One region of the Halomonas sp. KM007 genome, then DNA from elsewhere that is predicted to be linked to it. Evidence: predicted binding sites of a transcription regulator. Region 1 holds the regulator's gene; the other holds the start of a gene.
The links. The regulator sigma-54, encoded in region 1, starts transcription at its own class of promoters, with help from an activator protein. The targets are predictions, from matches to a motif close to TGGCACNNNNNTTGCTNT.
Positions count from the first base shown of each region.

Region 1 (5,217 bases):
TCGCTGGTCGCGCCGCGACTGGTACATACCCCGCAAGCGGCGATGACCAACGTCACGTCACCGCGCGCCACGCTGTTCGATAGTGAACAGCGTGAGTGGTTGGCGGTTGCCGATACCGGTACCCTGAACACGGACACCCAGGCGCTGACGCTGGCCGGATCGGCACGGCTATTGGCACCAGACGAAGGCTGGCAGCTGGATACCGACCTGCTGCATTATGATGGCCTGGCACGTCATGCCTGGAGCGATACCCCCGTAGTGCTGCAGCAGCCGCCCCAACGTATCGAGGCATCCCGTATGGATGTCTGGCTGGACGATAGTCGTGTCAGCTTGATCAATAACGTGCGCGGCGTGCATCCGCCCGCCCCCCACTCTTCTCAGGAGTCGCCATGAACGCCCTGCTTCGTACGGCACTGCTCGCCCTTGCCGTTCCCATGGTAGTCGTAGGCGCGCTGCCTGCTACTGCTCAACAACAAGCCCCTATCGAAGTAGAGGCCGACCGCCTGGACTTGGACCAGCGCGCGGGCACGGCGGTTTACTCTGGCAATGTCGATATTCGTCAGGGTGAAATGCAGCTGCGGGGAGAGCGTGTCGAAATTCACCGCAACCAGGCCGGCGAACTCTCCCGGGCCGTCGCCACGGGCGAGCGTGCCTACCTGCGCAATCAACTGGAAGACCAGACGACGCCCATGGAAGGCTGGGCGCGCCGCATCGTCTACCACGTGTCCGAACGCCGCGTCGAGCTCATCGACCAAGCCGAACTGACCCAGCAAGGGGATCGTTTCCAGGGGGGACGGCTCGAATACTTCATCGACCGCGGGGTGGTGCAAGCGCGCTCTGATGTCAGCGGCAGTTCGCCACAGCGCATCCGCATGACCCTGCAGCCCGAACAATAGCGAGAGGACGCCCCGTGACAGCGATGACCCCCGACACCGCAGCGGTCAAGACACTCCATGCACAGCATCTGGCCAAGAGCTACAAACGCCGCCGCGTGGTCAAGGATATCAATCTGGAAATTGCCCAGGGCAGCGTGGTGGGCCTGCTGGGCCCTAACGGCGCGGGCAAGACCACCTCGTTCTACATGATCGTCGGCCTGGTGAAATCCGATGCTGGCAAGGTGGGCATCGACGATCTCGACCTGACCCGGGCGCCCATGCATGAACGCGCGCTGGCGGGTATCGGCTACCTGCCCCAGGAAGCATCGATCTTTCGCAAGCTGTCGGTGGCCGACAACATCATGGCCATTCTGGAAACGCGCCGGGAGCTGGACCGCAATAGCCGAGAAGCGAAGCTCGAATCCCTGCTGGAAGACTTCCACATCACCCATATTCGCGACAACCTGGGCATGAGCCTGTCGGGCGGCGAGCGGCGACGGGTGGAAATTGCCCGCTCGCTGGCCACCGAGCCCGCCTTCATTCTACTGGACGAACCTTTTGCTGGCGTCGACCCCATTTCCGTGGGCGATATCAAGTCGATCATACGCGCGCTCAAGAAGCGCCATATTGGCGTGCTGATTACCGACCACAACGTGCGTGAAACCCTGGATATCTGCGATATTGCCTATATTGTTGGCGACGGACACATCATAGCCAGTGGAAACCCCCAGGAAATTCTCAATAACCAGAAGGTGCGCGACGTCTACCTGGGCGCCGACTTCCGCCTTTAAATAATGGCCCACGAAGACATTTTATTTAGTGGCATGCTTATTGCACTTGCACCAAACGGAGAGTCGCTCTAGGGTGGAGCTTTCTGATTAACGAGTGGTTCTCAGATGGTCATGAAAGCTTCTCTTCAACTGCGCATCGGCACACAGCTGACCATGACACCTCAGCTGCAGCAGGCCATTGCGCTGCTTCAGCTATCGACGCTGGACCTTCGTCAAGAAATTCAGCAGGCGCTGGATGCCAACCCCATGCTCGAACAGGAGGATGAGTTTGGCGAACAGGCGGTCAGCGAGCCTCAGGAAGCCGAGTGGGCAGACAGCATTCCCAACGAGCTCTCCGTGGACAGCGACTGGTCCGACACCTACCAGGACATGGGCAGCGCGGGCGGCAGTAGCGAAGGCCCGGACTTCGAGCGCCAGGCGGCCGGGCAGAGCCTTCACGGGCACTTGCTCTGGCAACTGGCCATGACCGACTTCTCTGCGCGTGAGCAAGCCATTGCCGAGAGCCTCATCGATGCGCTGGATGCCAACGGCTATCTGACCCAGCCGCTCAACGACATCCGCGAGGGGCTCAAGGCGCAGGGCCACGATGGCCTGAGCCAACGCGAGGTCGAAAACACCTTGCTGCGCCTGCAGCAGTTCGAGCCTACTGGCGTGTTCGCCCGTGACCTGCGCGAGTGCCTGATGCTGCAGCTGGCCGCGCTACCCGAAGACACTCCGCTGTTGATGCCCGCCAAGCGTCTGGTACGCCAGTTTCTCGAAGCGCTGGGCAAGGACGACATGCGCCTGCTGAAACGACGCCTGAGCCTCGATGACGAGCAGCTGGACGATGTCATTCGTTTAATCCGCAGCCTTGACCCTCGCCCCGGAAGCGCCTACGGCGTCACCGACGACAGCTATGTGACGCCGGACCTGGTGGTACGTCACGATCACGAGGGCTGGCATCTGGAACTCAACCCGGAAGCGCTGCCTCGGCTACGTATCCAGCCCGACTACGCCAGCCTGATCAAGCGCGCCGACAAGAGCCAGGACAACCAGTTTTTGAAAGAGCACCTCCAGGAGGCTCGCTGGCTGATCAAGAGCCTGTCGAGCCGCAACGACACGCTGCTGCGCGTGGGGCGCGAGATCATTGCCCGCCAGATAGGCTTCCTCGAGCAGGGTGAAGAGGCCATGAAACCGCTGATTCTGGCCGATATCGCCGAAGCGGTGGAGATGCATGAGTCGACCATCTCGCGGGTCACTACCCAGAAATACATTCATACCCCGCGCGGGGTGTTCGAGCTCAAGTACTTCTTCTCCAGCCAAGTCAGCGGCCAGGAAGGTGGCGACAGCCATTCCAGCACGGCCATTCGAGCACGCATCAAGAAACTGATTCAGGACGAGCCTCCGGGCAAGCCACTCTCCGACAGCCGTCTGGTCACCCTGCTGGAAGCGGGCGGCATCACCGTGGCCCGCCGCACCGTGGCCAAGTACCGTGAGTCGATGGGTATACCTTCGTCGAGTGAGCGCCGTCGTTTACGCTAGTTAAACGCTCTCGCCCAACAAACTCTCGACGAGGGCTTTGCAATGGCCCAAAAAGGGTTACAATCGAAGTACAGTCCGATGGATAAGGAGCACGTCAATGCAAGTAAACATCACTGGTCATCACGTTGAACTGACTGACGCCTTGCGTGACTACGTAAACGAAAAGCTGGAACGCGTTGAACGTCACTACGACAACATCACGACCGTCCAGGTCACCTTATCTGTTGAAAAGGAGCGCCAGCAAGCCGCCTGCACCCTGCACGCAGCAGGAGCCGACCTTCATGCCGAAGCGCTGGACAACGACATGTACGCAGCCATTGACGCCCTGGCGGACAAAATCGACCGTCAGCTCGTAAAACACAAGGAAAAAGCACAAGCCCGCGCCCAAGGCGCTGGCGTGCGTTAACCCGATGATGTTGGAAACCATTCTCCCCCCGGAGCGCGTGCTGTACGACGTGCCCGGGGGCAGCAAAAAAAGGGTGCTGGAGTTTTTCAGCACCTTTATCGCTCAAAACACGCCCAGCCTGGATAGCCAGGAAGTCTTCAGTCGATTGATTGGCCGTGAACGGCTGGGCAGTACCGGCATCGGCAATGGCGTGGCCATTCCCCACGCACGCAGTCCTCACTGCAGCACGCCGATTGCTGGGTTTCTCAAGCTGGCCGAACCCGTCGACTTCGATGCCATCGATGGTGACCCCGTCGATCTGGTGTTCGTGCTGCTGGTACCCGAAGAAGCCGATGATACGCATTTGGCGCTATTGGGTCAGGTCGCCACGATCATGAACGACGCAGCCACACGCCAGCAATTGCGCAATGTCAGCAGCCAGCGTGAACTGCTGACGCTGTTGACCGACAAGATTCGCGAGCAGGCTGCCTAGCGCAGCCTTTGCCGGGCAGCAAGGCCGACGGTAACCCTCTATTCCTTCTCAAGCCAAGAGAGATGCGCTATGCAGCTGGTGATCATTAGCGGCCGTTCAGGGTCCGGTAAGTCCATCGCCCTACAGGCGCTGGAAGATCTTGGCTATTACGCCATCGACAACCTGCCTGCCATGCTGCTGGGCTCGCTGGTCGATGAACTGCGTCAACAGGGCGGACGTACTCATTTGGCCGTCAGCATCGATGCGCGCAACTTGCCTACTGCACTGGAACAGTTGCCTGCTCTGCTGGAAGAACTACGCCAGCGTCAGATCCGTTTTCAGGTCATCTACCTGACCACGGACGCGCGCATTCTGCTGGAGCGCTACTCGGCCACCCGTCGGCGCCACCCGCTGACCCGGGATAGCGACATGACCCTGGAAGAGGCCATCAACAAAGAAGAAGAAACCCTGCTCGAGATTCGGGACCTGGCTGACCTGCTGATCGACACGTCGCGTCTTTCGGTACACGACCTACGCCGCCGCATCACCGATCAGGTTGCTCATCAGCGGCGTGACCAGTTGACCCTGACGTTCGAATCTTTCGGCTACAAACGGGGCGTACCCATGGATGCCGATATCGTGTTCGACGTGCGCTGCCTGCCCAACCCCTACTGGGACCCCAGCTTGCGGCAGTTCACCGGACGCGACGCCAATATCAAGGCCTTCTTGAGAGGCTACCCCATCGTCGATGACATGCGTGACGATATTCATGCCTGGCTGGAGAAATGGCTACCTGCTTACCAAAGCAGTCAGCGCAGCTATATGACCGTGGCCATTGGCTGTACCGGCGGACAGCATCGCTCTGTCTACATGGTCGAGCAACTGGCGCAATCGCTGGTCAAGCGCACTGGCGCTATTCAGCTCAGACACCGGGAATTGGGCTTGCAGTACACGCTGAGCGAATTACCCGCTACCGTCGATGCCGCTTCTTCCACCCCTCCCAGCGACACGAAGTCGCCCTGATATCACTCGGCAAAAAGGAATCAGAGTGCCTGAAAGAACCTTAACGCTGACCAACCAACGCGGCCTTCATGCCCGCGCCGCCACCAAACTGGTCAAGTGCGGCCAGCAGTTTTCAGCCCGCATCCACGTGTACAAACAGCAGCAAAAGGC
Region 1 is NZ_CP136131.1:470,016-475,232, forward strand. Features, by position in the region: gene lptC (LPS export ABC transporter periplasmic protein LptC) at 1-393, shown strand, start outside; gene lptA (lipopolysaccharide transport periplasmic protein LptA) at 390-896, shown strand; gene lptB (LPS export ABC transporter ATP-binding protein) at 920-1,666, shown strand; gene RVM27_RS02305 (RNA polymerase factor sigma-54) at 1,772-3,187, shown strand; gene hpf (ribosome hibernation-promoting factor, HPF/YfiA family) at 3,285-3,593, shown strand; gene ptsN (PTS sugar transporter subunit IIA) at 3,598-4,065, shown strand; gene rapZ (RapZ family nucleotide-binding protein) at 4,135-5,067, shown strand; gene RVM27_RS02325 (HPr family phosphocarrier protein) at 5,093-5,217, shown strand, end outside.

Region 2 (5,217 bases), 1.6 Mb from region 1:
TAATCAGCATCAGCCCGGCAAACACCACCAGCGCAAAGCCAAGCACGTACATACGGTTGAGGGTCAGCGAGAGCGCGTCATTGATCACCAGCGAGCCGCTCATCCACTCTGGCGTCACCACGGTGCGGTTGAGCGGTGAAATCACCGTGCGCACCAGTTGCTGAAGAATCAGGCTGATGCCGAACGTGGCCAGCAGCGTTTCCAGCGGGCGCCCCTTGAGAAACTGGATCACGCCCCGTTCGATGGCAATGCCCACCAGGGCGGCCACCATGAAGCCCGCCGGAATGGAAAGAATCAGCGCCAGCCCCGGCTGGCCCGGCAGCAGTTGCTGCATCATCCAGGTGGTATAGGCGCCCAGCATCATCAGCTCGCCGTGGGCCATGTTGATCACACCCATGACGCCAAAGGTGATGGCCAGGCCGATGGCCGCCAGCACCAGTACCGACCCCAGGCTCAGGCCAAAGTAGAGCGTTTCGAGGCCACGATTGATCTTGAGGTTTTGTTCGATACTGAGGAGCGCCTCTCTGGCCGCGTCGGCAACCACCGGGTCATCGCCATTGGCCGCGCGATTGAGCGCCACACGGGCACGCGGATGCAGACTGCCACGCAGCGCTTCCACGCCTTCCATCTGGCCCGCTTCGGTTTGATAAATGGCCAGTGCCTGCGCTAACCGGCGCTGCACCTGGCTATCCTCTTCTTCGGCAATCAGCGCTTCCAGAGGCTCGGCCAGCGTCTCGTCCACTTCGCCCAACAGGCGCTCGGCGGAGGTACGGCGGCGTTCCACGTTGGGGGAGTAGAGATCGACCACGGCGATGGCGCTGCGCAGTTGGTTGCGCAGGGCGTTGTTGATGCCGATGCGGTTGAGGTCGCGGCGGGACATCTCACCCAGCGGCGCTTCGGTCAAGGCATCGGCCACGGGCCAGTCACGCCCGGTGTTGTTCAACACCACGACGAAGCGACCCTCGCTGGTACGCTGCAGGCGGCCATCGAGCAAGGCTTGCAGCCAATCTCTGGCGCGCTCGTCGTCGCTTTGCAAAATGGCCGTAATCGCGTCGCCTTTGGCGCGGAAGTTCTCCACGTCCAGCGCTTCCAGCAGCGCCAGTGCCGCGTCGTCATCAGAAGGTGTGGTGGGGGTTTGTGCCTGCGACAACGTCGCCATGCTGAGCAGCAACAGACACAACACCCCAGAAAGGAAACGCCTCATGGGGTTCTTCCTTTGGTCATCATCAATGGGGAGAGGTAGCGTGCTCCCTTGCCGCGACGGGTCGCGGCAAGGGAAGAGTGTTACTCGGCGAGTGCCGCTTCGGCTTCTTCTGCTGCGGTGCTGCCACCGCACGAACCGTTGGCGACGTTGAAGTTGCCGCAGCGCATCGGTGCACGCCAGTCAGCAATCAGGTCGCGAGAACCCGGCAGGAAGTCCGACCAGGCATCGCCTGCCACGGTGGACGGCGTTTGCCAGACGATATCGAACTGACCGTTGTCCTGCACTTCACCGATCAACACCGGCTTGGTGATGTGGTGGTTGGGCATCATGGCGGCATAGCCACCGGAAAGGTTAGGCACGGTCACGCCGATGATCGCATCTTTCACCGCGTCCACATCGGTGGTGCCTGCCTTGCGCACCGCTTCGGCCCACATGTTGAAGCCGATGTAGTGGGCTTCCATGGGGTCGTTGGTGACCGCTTCTTCATCGCCCGTCCAGTCGATCCAGGCGTCGATGAAGTCGTAGTTGGCGTCGGTGTCCACGCTCATGAAGTAGTTCCAGGCGGCCAGGTGGCCCACCAGCGGCCCGGTATCGATACCGGACAGCTCCTGCTCACCCACCGAGAAGGCGATGACGGGAATATCCGCAGCATCGATCCCCTGGTTGGCCAGCTCACGATAGAACGGCACGTTGGCATCGCCGTTGATGGTGGAGACCACCGCCGTGGGTTTGCCCTCTTCACCGAAACGACGGATTTCAGAGACGATGTTCTGCCAGTCCGAATGGCCGAACGGGGTGTAGTTGACCATGATGTCTTCTTCGGCCACCCCGTGCTCATCCTTCAGGAAGGCTTCCAGAATCCGGTTGGTGGTACGCGGGTAGACGTAGTCGGTGCCGATCAGCGCGAAACGCTCGATCCCGACTTCGTTGATCAGGTACTCCACCGCAGGAATGGCCTGCTGGTTGGGTGCCGCGCCGGTGTAGAAGACGTTCTCGGAAGACTCTTCCCCTTCGTACTGTACCGGGTAGAACAGCAGGCCGTTCAGCTCTTCGAACACCGGCAGTACCGCCTTGCGGGATACCGAGGTCCAGTTACCGAACACCACGTCTACCTCATGCTGGGCCAGCAGCTCGCGGGCACGCTCGGCAAACAGCGGCCAGTTGGAAGCGGGGTCGACCACCACGGCTTCCAACTGACGCCCCAACAGGCCACCGGCTTCGTTCTGCTGGTCGATGAGCATTGCGACGGTGTCTTTCAGAGTCGATTCGCTGATCGCCATGGTGCCGGAGAGGGAGTGCAGAATACCTACCTTGATCGGGTCGTTGTCCTGGGCAACGGCCTGAGCGCTGGCGCCCATGATGGCGGCGGCCAGGGCGGCCGTGGCGAAACGGCCAAGGGTACGAGGGTGTGTCTTGCGTTGCGATGTGGTCACTTGAACCTCCTTGCACCCCTTGGAAGGGGCTTGTTATAGGCGCGTTGAGCGGGCATTCACCCGCCGTGGGCTAATCCACCTTTCACACTGCAAGGGGTGCGCCAGATTGAATCAAAGCCTATTAAGACAATGACAATCAGACAGTTAGCGATACTCAAAAAAAACCGCATTGCGCCAGACGCACTAACTCAGGGCAAGCCGAGAGGCGCCATGCACAGTTGTCATGCACCAGCAAAGCGCCTTGCACCAAAGAAGGGTACACGCACACAAAGAAGCGCCCGGGGTTTCCCCCGGGCGCTGACAACGCCAAAACTCACTCCATCACACCACGCAACAATCGCTTATTTGGCGGCCATGGCCTTCTGCTTGCGGCGCTTTTTCAGCAGCGGCATGCCCAGCGACAGGGCCGCAATGATCAGCAGCGACAGTGAAATGGGCTTGTCGATGAAGATGGACCAGTCACCGCCGGAAATCTGCAGTGCGCGGCGCATGGACTCTTCCATCAGGCTGCCCAGGATCAGCGCCAGAATCAGCGGCGCCGTGGGGAAGCCGAACAGGCGCAAGCCCAGGCCGATCAAACCGAAGCCCAGCAGCAGCAGCAGGTCGAAGACGCTGAAGCTCATGCCGTAGACACCGATCATGCAGAAGATCAGGATCATCGAGAGCAGCAGCGGACGCGGCATATCGAGAATCTTGGCAATCAGCGGAATCAGCGGCAGGTTGAGTACCAGCAGGAAAATATTACCGATGTACATACTGGCAATGACCCCCCAGAACACGTCCGGGCGCTGCTCCAGCATCATGGGGCCAGGCGTCACGCCCATGACCAGCAGCGCACCCAGCAGCACCGCCGTGGTGCCCGAGCCAGGCACCCCCAGGGTCAGCAGTGGTACGAACGAGCCGGTACAGGCGGCGTTGTTGGCCGCTTCGGGAGCTGCCACGCCCTTGATGTTGCCCTTGCCGAAGGTGTCACCATCCTTGGCCAGGCGTTTTTCCATACTGTAGCCCAGGAAAGAACCAATGGTGGCACCGGCCCCCGGCAGTACGCCGGTAAAGAAGCCCAGCACCGAGCTGCGGCTAATGGGGCCTGCAATTTGCTTCATTTCACTGCCGCTCAGCTTGAGCGAGCCGATGGCGTTACGCGGCGCTTCCTTGCCACCGCCCCCACGCAGCAGCATGTAGAACACTTCCGCCAGGGCGAAGATACCCAGCGCCACGACCAGGAAGTCGATGCCGTCGAGCAGTTGAATCGAGCCAAAGGTGTAGCGCTCGGTGCCGGTTTGCATGTCGATGCCGACGATCGAGATCATGACGCCGATCACCGCCGCAATCAGACCCTTCACCAGCGATTTGTCCGACAGCGAGACGACCGCCGTCAGGCCCAGCACCATGAGCGCGAAATATTCGGGAGGCCCAAAGCTGACCGCCACTTTGGAAAGCAGCGGCGCCACCAGCATCAAGAAAACAATTGAAATAGTGCCGCCGACAAACGACGCATAGGCGGCAATGGCCAGCGCCTTGCCCGCCAACCCCTGCTTGGCCATGGGGTAGCCATCGAAAGAGGTGGCGACCGTGCCCGCCACCCCAGGCGCATTGAGCAGAATAGAAGAGGTCGAGCCACCGAAAATGGCCCCGTAATACACACCCGCCATCAGAATCAGGCCTGATGCAGGCTCCATTGAGAAGGTGATCGGAATCATCAGCGCCAGGGCACTGATCGGGCCGAGGCCCGGCAACATACCGATGATGGTACCGGCAAACACACCGGCAAAGACGTAAGCGATGTTGATGGGCTCGAGCGCGATGCCAAAGCCGTACATCAAGTTGTTCAAGGCATCCATGGGCGTATCTCTCTTAAAAAACTACGGCAGGTGCGTGGGCACGGCGTATTCAGAACGGCAAGAGGCCAGTGGGCAGATACACATCCATGACGCGCGTCATGGTGAGATACAGCGCCAGGACCACCCCCAGCGAAGCCGCCAGGTTGATGCCATGACGACGGTAGCCGTAATAGGCCGTCAACCCCGTGCACAGCAGCGTCGATGCCAACACGAAGCCCAACGGCACCAGCAGGAAGGCATAGGCGGCGATGGCCACAGCGGTAATCACGACCCGCGCCCAAGGCGTGAACAGCAGCGGGCCGTTGGTGGCCTCTTCGTCGATCTCGTCAGCGCCTGCCAGCGGTACCGGTTTTTCAAAGAAGAGCAGCCCTGCTAGCAATAACAAGGTAATTCCCAGCACTTTTGGAAACAGGTCTGAATCTACCGGTCGCGGCAGAGGAAAGGTTGGAATTTGCCAGGCAATTGCTAGATAGGCGGCGGCTAGAAGCGCCAGCACGAGGGCCAGCCACTGATTAGTGTTCAATCGAGTCATGGGGAGTCTCTCCGAAGGCGCAGGTTGCGCTTACGGTCACAGGCAGTGACCCCGGGCCTGGCTGGCCCGGGGCAGCACGGTGAAGCGGGGGTTATTGAGCCAGCAAGCCCAGGTCGCTCAGGACACTGCTGAACTGTTCTTTCTGCTCATCCAGGAAGGCGCCAAACGCTTCGCTATCCTGGTAGGCATCGATCCAGCCCAACTGGT
Region 2 is NZ_CP136131.1:2,069,373-2,074,589, reverse strand. Features, by position in the region: gene urtB (ABC transporter permease) at 1-1,204, opposite strand, end outside; gene urtA (urea ABC transporter substrate-binding protein) at 1,285-2,637, opposite strand; gene RVM27_RS09755 (tripartite tricarboxylate transporter permease) at 2,979-4,478, opposite strand; gene RVM27_RS09750 (tripartite tricarboxylate transporter TctB family protein) at 4,528-5,010, opposite strand; gene RVM27_RS09745 (Bug family tripartite tricarboxylate transporter substrate binding protein) at 5,102-5,217, opposite strand, start outside.
Region 2: a site for sigma-54 is predicted at 2,724-2,741, ahead of urtA (urea ABC transporter substrate-binding protein). Genes of this name have one in related genera too.